Regions from separate parts of the Mesorhizobium sp. M1182 genome, predicted to be linked through region 3. Evidence: predicted binding sites of a transcription regulator. Region 3 holds the regulator's gene; each other region holds the start of a gene.
The links. The regulator PhoB, encoded in region 3, activates phosphate uptake and scavenging genes when phosphate is short. The targets are predictions, from matches to a motif close to TGTCATNNANCTGTCAT.
Positions count from the first base shown of each region.

Region 1: ugpB (sn-glycerol-3-phosphate ABC transporter substrate-binding protein UgpB) is a predicted target of PhoB. The motif match lies at 1,971-1,987, and genes of this name have one in related genera.
Region 2: NKH33_RS18930 (RNA degradosome polyphosphate kinase) is a predicted target of PhoB. The motif match lies at 1,393-1,409, and genes of this name have one in related genera.

Region 1 is NZ_JAMYMD010000003.1:48,891-52,163, forward strand. It holds partial or broken gene ugpA (sn-glycerol-3-phosphate ABC transporter permease UgpA) at 1-516, opposite strand, end outside; gene ugpB (sn-glycerol-3-phosphate ABC transporter substrate-binding protein UgpB) at 598-1,908, opposite strand; gene NKH33_RS05070 (bifunctional diguanylate cyclase/phosphodiesterase) at 2,205-3,273, shown strand, end outside.
Region 2 is NZ_JAMYMD010000015.1:57,908-61,180, reverse strand. It holds gene NKH33_RS18930 (RNA degradosome polyphosphate kinase) at 1-1,320, opposite strand, end outside; gene NKH33_RS18925 (zinc-finger domain-containing protein) at 1,470-1,715, shown strand; gene NKH33_RS18920 (FAD-dependent monooxygenase) at 1,735-2,952, shown strand; gene NKH33_RS18915 (TIGR02117 family protein) at 2,980-3,273, opposite strand, start outside.
Region 3 is NZ_JAMYMD010000003.1:154,217-157,489, forward strand. It holds gene NKH33_RS05655 (ROK family protein) at 1-945, shown strand, start outside; gene phoB (phosphate regulon transcriptional regulator PhoB) at 955-1,644, opposite strand; gene phoU (phosphate signaling complex protein PhoU) at 1,661-2,368, opposite strand; gene pstB (phosphate ABC transporter ATP-binding protein PstB) at 2,401-3,204, opposite strand; gene pstA (phosphate ABC transporter permease PstA) at 3,201-3,273, opposite strand, start outside.

The DNA.
Region 1 (3,273 bases), 110 kb from region 3:
GTTGTAGCTGATCTGCTTCCAGGCAGCAGCCGACACCAGCAGGATCATGGCGTGGGTGCCGTTGAGCAGCGGCTACCATACGACGCCGAGGCTTCTCAGCAAATAGGCCAACGAGCCGATCGAGGGATTGAACAGGAAAAGCCAAAGCATGCCGGCAATCGCCGGCGCCACGGCGTAAGGCCATATCAACAGTGTGCGGTAGAGGCCTTTGCCGCGCACGGCCTTCTCGGCCATGACCGCGAGCAGCAGGGCCACAACCATGGCAACGATCGCGGTCGCAAGAGAGAACACTACGGTGACCTTGATCGAGTTGAGGTAGGCCGGATCGGCCAGCACCTTCCGGAAATTGGCAAACCAGACGAACCTGCTCTTCAGCCCGAACGGGTCTTGCCTGAGCATCGACTGGTAAAGCGCCTGACCGGCCGGCCAGTAGAAGAAAACCAGGGTGATGGCGAGCTGTGGCGCCACCAGCAGGTAGGGCAGGATCTTGTTGGGAAATACGACGCGTGGAGACAGGCTGATTTCCCTCGCTATCCAGGTGTCGCCCACGCGAGCCCGCGTGGGCGATATTCCAACCGACTAACCGAGATAATCCCGTCAGTTCTCCAGCGCTTCCTTGATCGCGACGTTGCCGCGCGCAACCGCATTGTCGAGTGCCTGCTGGGCGGTTTGCTGGCCGGCCAGCATCTTCTCCAGCTCCTCGTTCTGGATATCGCGCACCTGCGGCAGATTCGGCAGGCGCACGCCCTTCGAGTTGTCGGTCGGCGCCTTGCCCGTCATCTGCAGGATGGGTGTCTCGCGGCCGGGGTTTTTGTCATAGAAGCCTGATTTCTTCGTCGCCTCATACGCGGCGAGCGTCACAGGCAGGTATCCCGACTTCTGGTGCAGATATTCCTGCACATCGGTCTTGGACAGATAGGCAAAGAAGGCGGCGACACCCTTGTATTCCTCGTCCGACTTGTTGCCGAACACCCACAGGCTGGCACCACCCGGCGTCGTGTTCTGTGGTGCGCCCTTGGCGTCGGTATCATACGGAAGCTGGCCGATGCCATAGTTCATGCCGGACTTGACGATATCGCCGAGGCCGCCCGACGATTCGGTGAAGATGCCGCATTCGCCGGCGAGGAATATCTGCTTGGCTTCGGAGGTGCGTCCGCCATATTTGAACGTGCCGTCCTTGGCCAGGCCAGCGAGCGCCTGGAAGTGGTTGACGAAAATCGGCGCATTGATCTTGAGTTCGACATCACCTCCAGCCAGGCCATTCTGCTGGGTGGCCCAAGGCACGTCATTCCACGCCGCGAAATTCTCCAGGTGGATCCAGGTCAGCCAGGTCGAGGTATAGCCGCAAGGGGCGGCGCCGCTCGTCTTGATCTTCTTGGCAGCTTCCCACACCTCGTTCCACGTCTTGGGCGGATTGTTCACGTCGAGGCCTGCCTTCTGGAAGATGTCCTTGTTGTAATAGAGGATCGGCGAGGAAGAGTTGTAGGGGAACGATAGCATGGTGCCGTCCGGCTTCGAATAATAGCCGACGATGCCGGGCAGATACTGGCTCTTGTCGAAAGTCATCCCGGCGCCGGTCATCACATCGGCCACCGGCTTTATCGCACCCTCGGCCGCCATCATCACGCCGGTGCCGACGTCGAACACCTGGAGGATATCGGGCGCTTGCCCGGCACGAAAGGCAGCGATGCCGGCATTCAGCGTCTCCGGATAGGTGCCCTTGAACACCGGAACGAGCTCATAGTCGCTCTGGCTGGCGTTGAAATCCTTGGAGATCTTGGCGACGACCTCGGCGTTGGCGCCGGTCATGGCGTGCCACCAGCTGATCTGCGTGACGGCGAAGGCGGAGGTGGTGGAAAGCAGGGTCACGGTGGCGGCGATACCGGCCGCAAAGCCGAAGAACTTCATGTTTCATCTCCCGTTTGTCATTGGCGAAAGGGGCACTTCCGCAAAGCCAATATGTGGCGCTGATGACAATCGGACAACGGTTTTATTGCGGATCAATGAACATCATTCCTTCCTAAAGTGCACTCGCTACTGAAACCGGGCGCCAGAAATCACATCACCGTCTTTTCGGCGCAGCGGCGTCGGTTTTCCCCCGAAAAGACCCGCCTCATGGCCCACGGGTTAACCATTCGTTAAAATCTCCAAGAGCTAATCAGTCACACCTCCCCTGTTAATTTTGGCAGACCGAGTGAACCAGGATGCTGACGGTCTATAATTGTATTGTAAGTCAGCACGATCCGAGACTGGTTGCGCTTGCCGCACTCATCTGTGGAATTTCTTGCTTCTCAGCGGTTAATCTCCTTAAGCATGTCGGCCGATCGACCGAGCGAAACCGGCTTGTCTGGCTGATGATCGCCGCGGCCTCGACCGGGTTCGGCATATGGGCGACGCATTTCATCGCCATGACCGCGTTTACGCCGGGAATACCGAACGCATACAATCCGGGATTATCCGCCTTTTCGCTTGCCGCCGCCATTATCATGACCGCGCTTGGGATGTGGGTCGCCACCTTGCGCCGCGGCATCGACCATTTCCTCGTCGGTGGCGCCATTCTGGGCGGCGCCATCGCGACGATGCACTACATCGGCATGGCAGCTTTCGAGGTCGAAGGCCGGGTCGTATGGAACCTGCTCCTTGTCGCGATATCGCTTCTGGCCGGCGTGACCCTCGCGGCACTGGCGCTCCTTGTCGTCTTGCGCCGTCCGTCAGCGCTCGCGACTTTCGGCGGCGCCGCGCTTTTGACGCTGGCGATTTGCAGCTTGCATTTCATCGCGATGGCCGCGGTGTCGATCATTCCGGATTCCTCGATTGAAATATCCGAACATTCCATCGAGCCCATTTCCCAGCCCTTTGCCGCAGCGGTCGCCAGCCTGATAATCCTTGTGCTATCGGGTGCCGCGCTGTGGATCGACCTGCGCTTTCGCCGCCAGAAGCTCGAGGCCGATCGCATGCACGATCTCGCCAATGCGGCGGTGGAAGGTCTGATCGTTTGCGATGGCACCCGCATTGTCAGCGCCAATGACAGTATGGCGAAGCTGACCGGAACAGCGACAGCCACCCTGAACACGATGCAATTCGGCGAGCTTTTCGACGGACAGAGCGCAGCCGATATGTCCGGCTTCGGCGAACAGGCGCAGGAAGCGAAGCTAAGGGGCAGCGACGGGGCGAGAATTCCTGTCGAGCTGATCGCCAGGAAAATCACCTACTGCGGCAGGCCCCATACGGTGCTTGCCGTTCGCGACATCCGTGAGCGCAAGAAGGCAGAAC
Region 2 (3,273 bases), on a different contig from region 3:
GACGACCTGGACGCCGGCGCGCTCGAGGTCGCGGGCCCAGCGGATGTTGGCTTCCTCGTCGAAACGCGCCTTGAGCTCGACTAGCGCGGTCACCGACTTGCCGGCCTCGGCGGCGTCGACCAAAGCGCGTACGATCGGGCTGTCGTTGGAGGTGCGATAGAGCGTCTGCTTGATCGCCACCACTTCCGGATCGGCCATTGCCTGGCGCAGGAACTGCACCACGACGTCGAAGGATTCGTAGGGGTGGTGGACGATGATGTCCTTCTCGCGGATCGCGGCAAAACAATCGCCGCCATGCTCGCGGATGCGCTCGGGGAAGCGCGGATTGTAGGGCGTGAACTTCAGATCGTCGCGGGCGACGGCGACGATCTCCGAGATCTGGCTGAGCGCCAGCGGACCGGTGAGCACGCTGATCCGGCTTGCCGAAACGCCAAGCTCGCCGGCGACGAAGTCGCGCAATTCGGGCGGCATCAGCCGGTCGAACTCGATCCGGATGACCGAGCCGCGGCGTCGCCGCTTCAGCGCCGTCTCGAACAGCCGCACCAGATCCTCTGATTCTTCCTCGACCTCGATATCGCTGTCGCGGATGATGCGGAATGTGCCGGAGCCCTTGACCTCATAGCCGGGGAACAGCTTGCCGATATAGAGACTGACCGCCTCTTCGAGTGGAATGAAGCGGACATGATGCTTGCGATCCGGCAAACGGATGAAGCGCCTCAGCGCCACCGGCAGGCGCAGAAGCGCGCTCATTTCCTCGCCGTTCTTGCGATGGCGCAATTGCAGCGCCATCGAGAAACCGAGATTGGGAATGAACGGAAACGGATGCGCCGGGTCGATCGACAGCGGCGTCAGGACCGGAAATACCTGCTCCTGGAAATGGTCCTCGAGCCAGGTCTTCTCGTCCTTGGTCAGCGCATCGCGGGTGATGCTTTCGATGCCTTGTTTGTCGAGCAGCAGCATCAGCGCCGAAAGGCTGTTCTGCTGGTCCTCCTGCAGGCGCTCGACCTCGCGCAGCAATTGTTCGAGCTGCTGCTCGGGAGTGCGCCCATCCGGGCTCTTCAGCACGATGCCTTCGCGCACCTGGCCGGCAAGACCGGCGACGCGGACCATGAAGAACTCGTCGAGGTTGGCGGCCGATATCGACAGGAAGCGAACACGCTCGAGCAGCGGATGGTTGGCGTTCAGCGACTCTTCGAGCACGCGCCGGTTGAATTGCAGCCAGGAAAACTCGCGATTGACGAAGCGATCGGGATTGCCGCCTTCGGGGCTCGCCGCCTCGACGGTGATGAATTCGTTCTGCACCGGCTTCAGTTCGTTCATGGTTCCCGCTCTTCCCACACCGTTCGACGAGCACAGCCTTAACCGGCTTAACTTATCCTCTGACAGGCTTTTGCGACAGTTTCATTTCATCGATCTTGCAAAGAGACGGGTTATGATCCAGATGCAATCGACGAGATCAGGAGACGACGATGGCAGGCGGTTCCATTCCCCATTTCCAGAACGATGCGGGCTACCCGGCAATCGACATCGGCGTCAAGGAATTCATGTGCACCGGCGCCAATCCGCCTTTCGACCATCCGCATGTATTTCTCGACATGGGCGACGACAATGAAAAGGTCTGCCCCTATTGCTCGACGCTCTATCGCTATTCGCCGAAACTGAAGGCATTGGAAACGCAGCCGCCGGGCTGCCTCTATATCGACCAGGCCGCCTGATTCTTCCGCGACAAGCCTGATGCAGGAAACGCAGTCCCGGCAGGTGGTCATCGCCGGGGCGGGCGTCGCCGGGCTGACCGCGGCACTGGCCTTCGCCGAGCGCGGCTATCGGGTAAAACTGTTCGAACAGGCGCAGCACCTCGAGGCTGCCGGCGCCGGTATCCAGCTTTCGCCCAACGCGACGCGCATCCTACGGCAGCTCGGCGTACTCGATCGGCTGCTGGCGACGGCGGTGCGGCCGGAGGCAGTCGTGCTCAAGGATGCCGCCACGCTGCGCAAGCTGGCGCGCGTACCGCTTGGCCAGGCGGCCGACACGCGCTGGGGAGCGCCCTATCTCGTTGCCCACCGCGCGGATCTGCAGTCAGCGCTGATGCAGCGGATAGCCGAGCGGCCCAAGGTCGAGCTTGTCACCGGTGCCCGCGTCTGCGGCGTCGCAACCAGACCGAATGGCATCACCGCAACAGTCGAGATTGCCGGCACGACCATCGGAACCGAAGCATCGTTGCTGGTCGGCGCCGATGGGGTCTGGTCGTCGGTGCGAGAAAAACTGGCCCGCAAGGCGGCCGAATTCGGCAGAAGCCGATTCTCGGGCGAGCTTGCCTGGCGCGCCACGGTGGCCGCGGACACCCTCGCCGGACAAGCCTTCAGGGCGATCGGTGCGCCCGATTGCGTTACCGCATTCCTCTATCCCGGCTTTCATATGGTCGCCTATCCGGTCAGCCGTGGCACTGCCTTCAACCTCGCTGCCTTCACCAAGGGCGAGCGCATCGCCGAAGGCTGGTCGGGGTATGCCGACCCCGCCAGCCTCGCCAGCGCCATGCGCGGTACCGCGCCGGCGCTGGTTCGCCTGGCGACCGAGGCGGCGCCGTGGACGGCATGGCCGATCCACATTGTCGAGCAGCGGCGGTGGACGACGCCGCAAGGCATCGCGCTGATCGGCGATGCGGCGCACGCGATGACGCCGTTTGCCGCACAGGGCGCGGCGATGGCGATCGAGGACGCGGCGACGCTTGCCGGCTTCATTGCGGCCTCCACAGCCGATCTTGAGGGGGCGCTTGCCGCCTGGGAACAGGCGCGGCGGCCGCGCGTCGCCCAGGTCGCCCGCCGTGGCGCCATCAACCGCCTCGCCTGGCATGCGGCCGGGCCGGTGGCGATGGCCCGCAACCTGGTCCTGGCGATGCGCTCACCCGAAAAGCTCGCCGCCGATCTCGACTGGCTCTACGGCTGGCGGGCGTAGGACGTTCGGCGGTCCTAAGTCGCCCGGTCAATTGTAAAGCCGCATCGACAGGCCGAGCGATGCCGGCAGCGGGTTCCACCAGCCGGTGCGCAGCCCGGCGGTGCGCAGCGCCGCCGCCGCCCAGGTGTTGCAGCCGACCAGCGCGTTGAAACGGCCATTGCCTTCGAAGAAACGATCGAAACGGGAATACGCCGCATTCTCGATCGGCATGGCCCCGTTCGGTCCCTGCCGGAAGCTTCCCGCAATGTAATCGAGCAGCGCCGTAAACCGCTCCTCGCCGATGTCGAAGCCGGCGACGTCGGGATGCGGCTCGGCGATTTC
Region 3 (3,273 bases):
ATCGACTATACGGGACAGGTGGTCGCCGAGGAACAGCGCCGGCTGGACACGCTGACTATGCCGCGCGACGAGCTGATCCGTGAATGCATGGCCATCGTCCGGCGCCGGCTGCAGGATCCAGATCTTGACGTCCGCAGTGTCGCCCGCATCGCCCTGGCGATTCAGGGCATTACCGACTCCCCTGCACGCGCCATGCTGTGGTCGCCGATCACGCCGCAGACCGACATCGCCTTTGCCGACATGCTGGAGGACGAATTCGGCATCCCGGCAACGGTGGAGAACGACTGCAACATGATGGCGGTGGCTTTGCGCTGGCGCAATCCGGATCGCTATCGCGACGACTTCATCGCCATCCTGCTTTCGCATGGCATCGGCATGGGGCTGGTGCTGAAGGGCGAACTGTTCACCGGGACGCATTCCTCGGGCGGCGAATTTGGCCACATGATCCATCGTCCGGGCGGCGCGCTCTGCCGTTGCGGGCGGCGCGGCTGCATCGAGGCGTATGCCGGGAACTACGCCATCTGGCGCAACGCCAGGCAGATGAGCGAAGACAGCGAACCGGTCGCCGACGTCAGCGACGCCGACATGCGCGCACTGGCGGCCCGGGCGCGCGAGAAAGATGGGCCGGAACGCGAGGCCTACCGCAAGGCCGGCGAAGCGCTGGGTTTCGGTCTCGGCTCGCTGTTCGCGCTGATCGATCCGGCACCGGTCGCGATGGTCGGCGCCAGTGCCGCCGCCTTCGATCTGATCGAGCCGGCCTTGCGGAAGGCAATCGCCCAGACCGCCGGCGGCCAGCATTCAGGCTCGATCTCCTTCGATACAGAGCCGAACGAATTGCCTCTGATCCGCGAAGGCTGCGCGATGCGGGCGTTAAGCTTCGTCGACCAGGAGATTTTCGCGCCGGGCGCGCAAATGAGGCCCAGCGTCAGAAAGAACGTAGCCTGACCAGGCGGGTCAATCTTCCCTGATCGCATAGCCGGCGCCGCGGATGGTGCGGATGACATCCGGCATCCGGCCGTTGTTGACGGCTTTGCGCAGCCGCCCGACATGCACGTCGACGGTGCGTTCGTCGATGTAGATTGTCTCCCCCCAGACATTATCGAGTAACTGGCTGCGCGAGAAGACACGGCCCGGATGCCGCATCATGAACTCGAGCAGCCGGAATTCGGTCGGCCCGAGCCTGATTTCGCTCTTCTTGCGATAGACCCTGTGCGATTCGCGATCGAGCACGATGTCGCCGACCTTCAGCACGCTGGACAGCACTTCCGGCTTGGCGCGCCGCAGCAGCGCCTTGACCCTGGCCATGAATTCCGGTGTCGAAAACGGCTTGACCAGATAGTCGTCGGCGCCGGTCGAAAGACCGCGCACCCGGTCGCTCTCCTCGCCGCGCGCGGTCAGCATGATGATCGGCAGCCGCTCGGTTTCGGGGCGCACCCGCAACCGACGACAGAGCTCGATGCCGGAAACCGCTGGTATCATCCAGTCGAGCACCAAAAGGTCGGGCACATTCTCCTGCAAACGGATCTCGGCTTCGTCGCCGCGTGTCACCACCTCGACCTGGTAGCCTTCGGATTCGAGATTGTAGCGGAGCAGCACACCCAACGGCTCCTCGTCCTCCACCACCATTATGCGTGGTGCGATCATCGGCTGGGCACCCCCATCATGTCACCGGTGCGGACATTGTCGTTTCGTCCTGCTTCGGACGATTGACCGGCAATTGCTCGCCGGTCAGCACATAATACGCATTTTCGGCGATGTTGGTGACATGGTCGCCGATCCGCTCCAGATTCTTGGCGCAGAACAGCAGGTGCGTGCAAGCGGTGATGTTGCGCGGATCTTCCATCATGTAGGTCAACAGCTCGCGGAACACGGACGTGTATTTAACGTCGATGCGCTCGTCGGCGGCACGAAGCTTGGCCAACGCGGCCGCATCGCCTGCAGCATATTCCTCGATGACACCCTGCACCTGGATGAGAACCAGCTGCGCCATCGCGTCGATGGAATGCGACAGGTCCCGCGGCGTGGCGCTGAGGCCGACCGCACTCACGCGCTTGGCGATATTCTTGGCAAGGTCGCCGATGCGTTCGAGGTCGCCCGCCATGCGGATCGCTCCGACCACATGGCGAAGATCGTGGGCCATCGGCTGGCGTTTGGCGATCAGGGTGATAGCGCGGTCGTCCAGTTCGCGTTGACGCGCATCCATGATGGCGTCGTCGGAAACGACGCGTTGCGCCAGCACGTTGTCGGAATTCAACAGCGCCTTGGTCGCCCCGCCGACCATCGAACCGGCGAGGTCGGCCATGTCGCGGATCAGCTTGCTGATCTGCTCGAGATCCTCGTCGAAAGAAGCGACTGTGTGTTCGCCCATGGTCCTGTCCTCATATGCATGATCGGAACGGCTCAGCCGAAGCGGCCAGTGATGTAGTCCTGCGTGCGCTTCTCGCGGGGCGACGTGAAGATCTTCTCGGTCCGGTCGAACTCGACCAGTTCACCCAGATACATGAAGGCCGTCTGGCGCGACACGCGCGCCGCCTGCTGCATGTTGTGGGTGACGATGACGATCGTGTAGTCGGCTTGCAATTCGTCGATCAGTTCCTCGATCTTGGCAGTCGACAGCGGGTCGAGGGCCGAAGCCGGTTCGTCGAGCAGAATGACTTCCGGCTTCACGGCCACGGTGCGGGCGATACAGAGCCGCTGCTGCTGGCCGCCGGATAGGCTCAAGCCGCTGGCGTTGAGCTTGTCCTTGACCTCGCTCCACAGCGCGGCGCGCTTCAACGCCTGTTCGACGCGGCCGTCCATCTCGGACTTGCCGAGGTTCTCGTAGAGCCTGACGCCGAAGGCGATGTTCTCGTAGATCGACATCGGGAACGGCGTCGGCTTCTGGAACACCATGCCGATCTTGGTCCTGAGGAGGTTGAGATCCTGCGACCGGTCGAGAATGTTCTTGCCGTCGAGCAGCACCTGGCCCTCGGCCGTCTGTTTTGGGTAGAGCTCATAGATGCGGTTGAACACACGCAGCAGCGTCGATTTCCCGCAGCCCGAAGGGCCGATGAAGGCCGTGACGCTGCGCTCGGGCAGCGACAGGCTGATGTCCTTCAGCGCCTTGCTCTGGCCGTAGTAGAAGTTGAGATTCTTGACCTCGATCTTCGTCTTCTCGGTGACCGTTTCGGTCATCGTCATGTCTGGGGACAACATCTGTGTCATCTGTCCTCTCTGCGTCCGGTAAGGCTGCGGGCGAGGATGCTCAAGCCCAGAACCGTCAGGGTGATTATG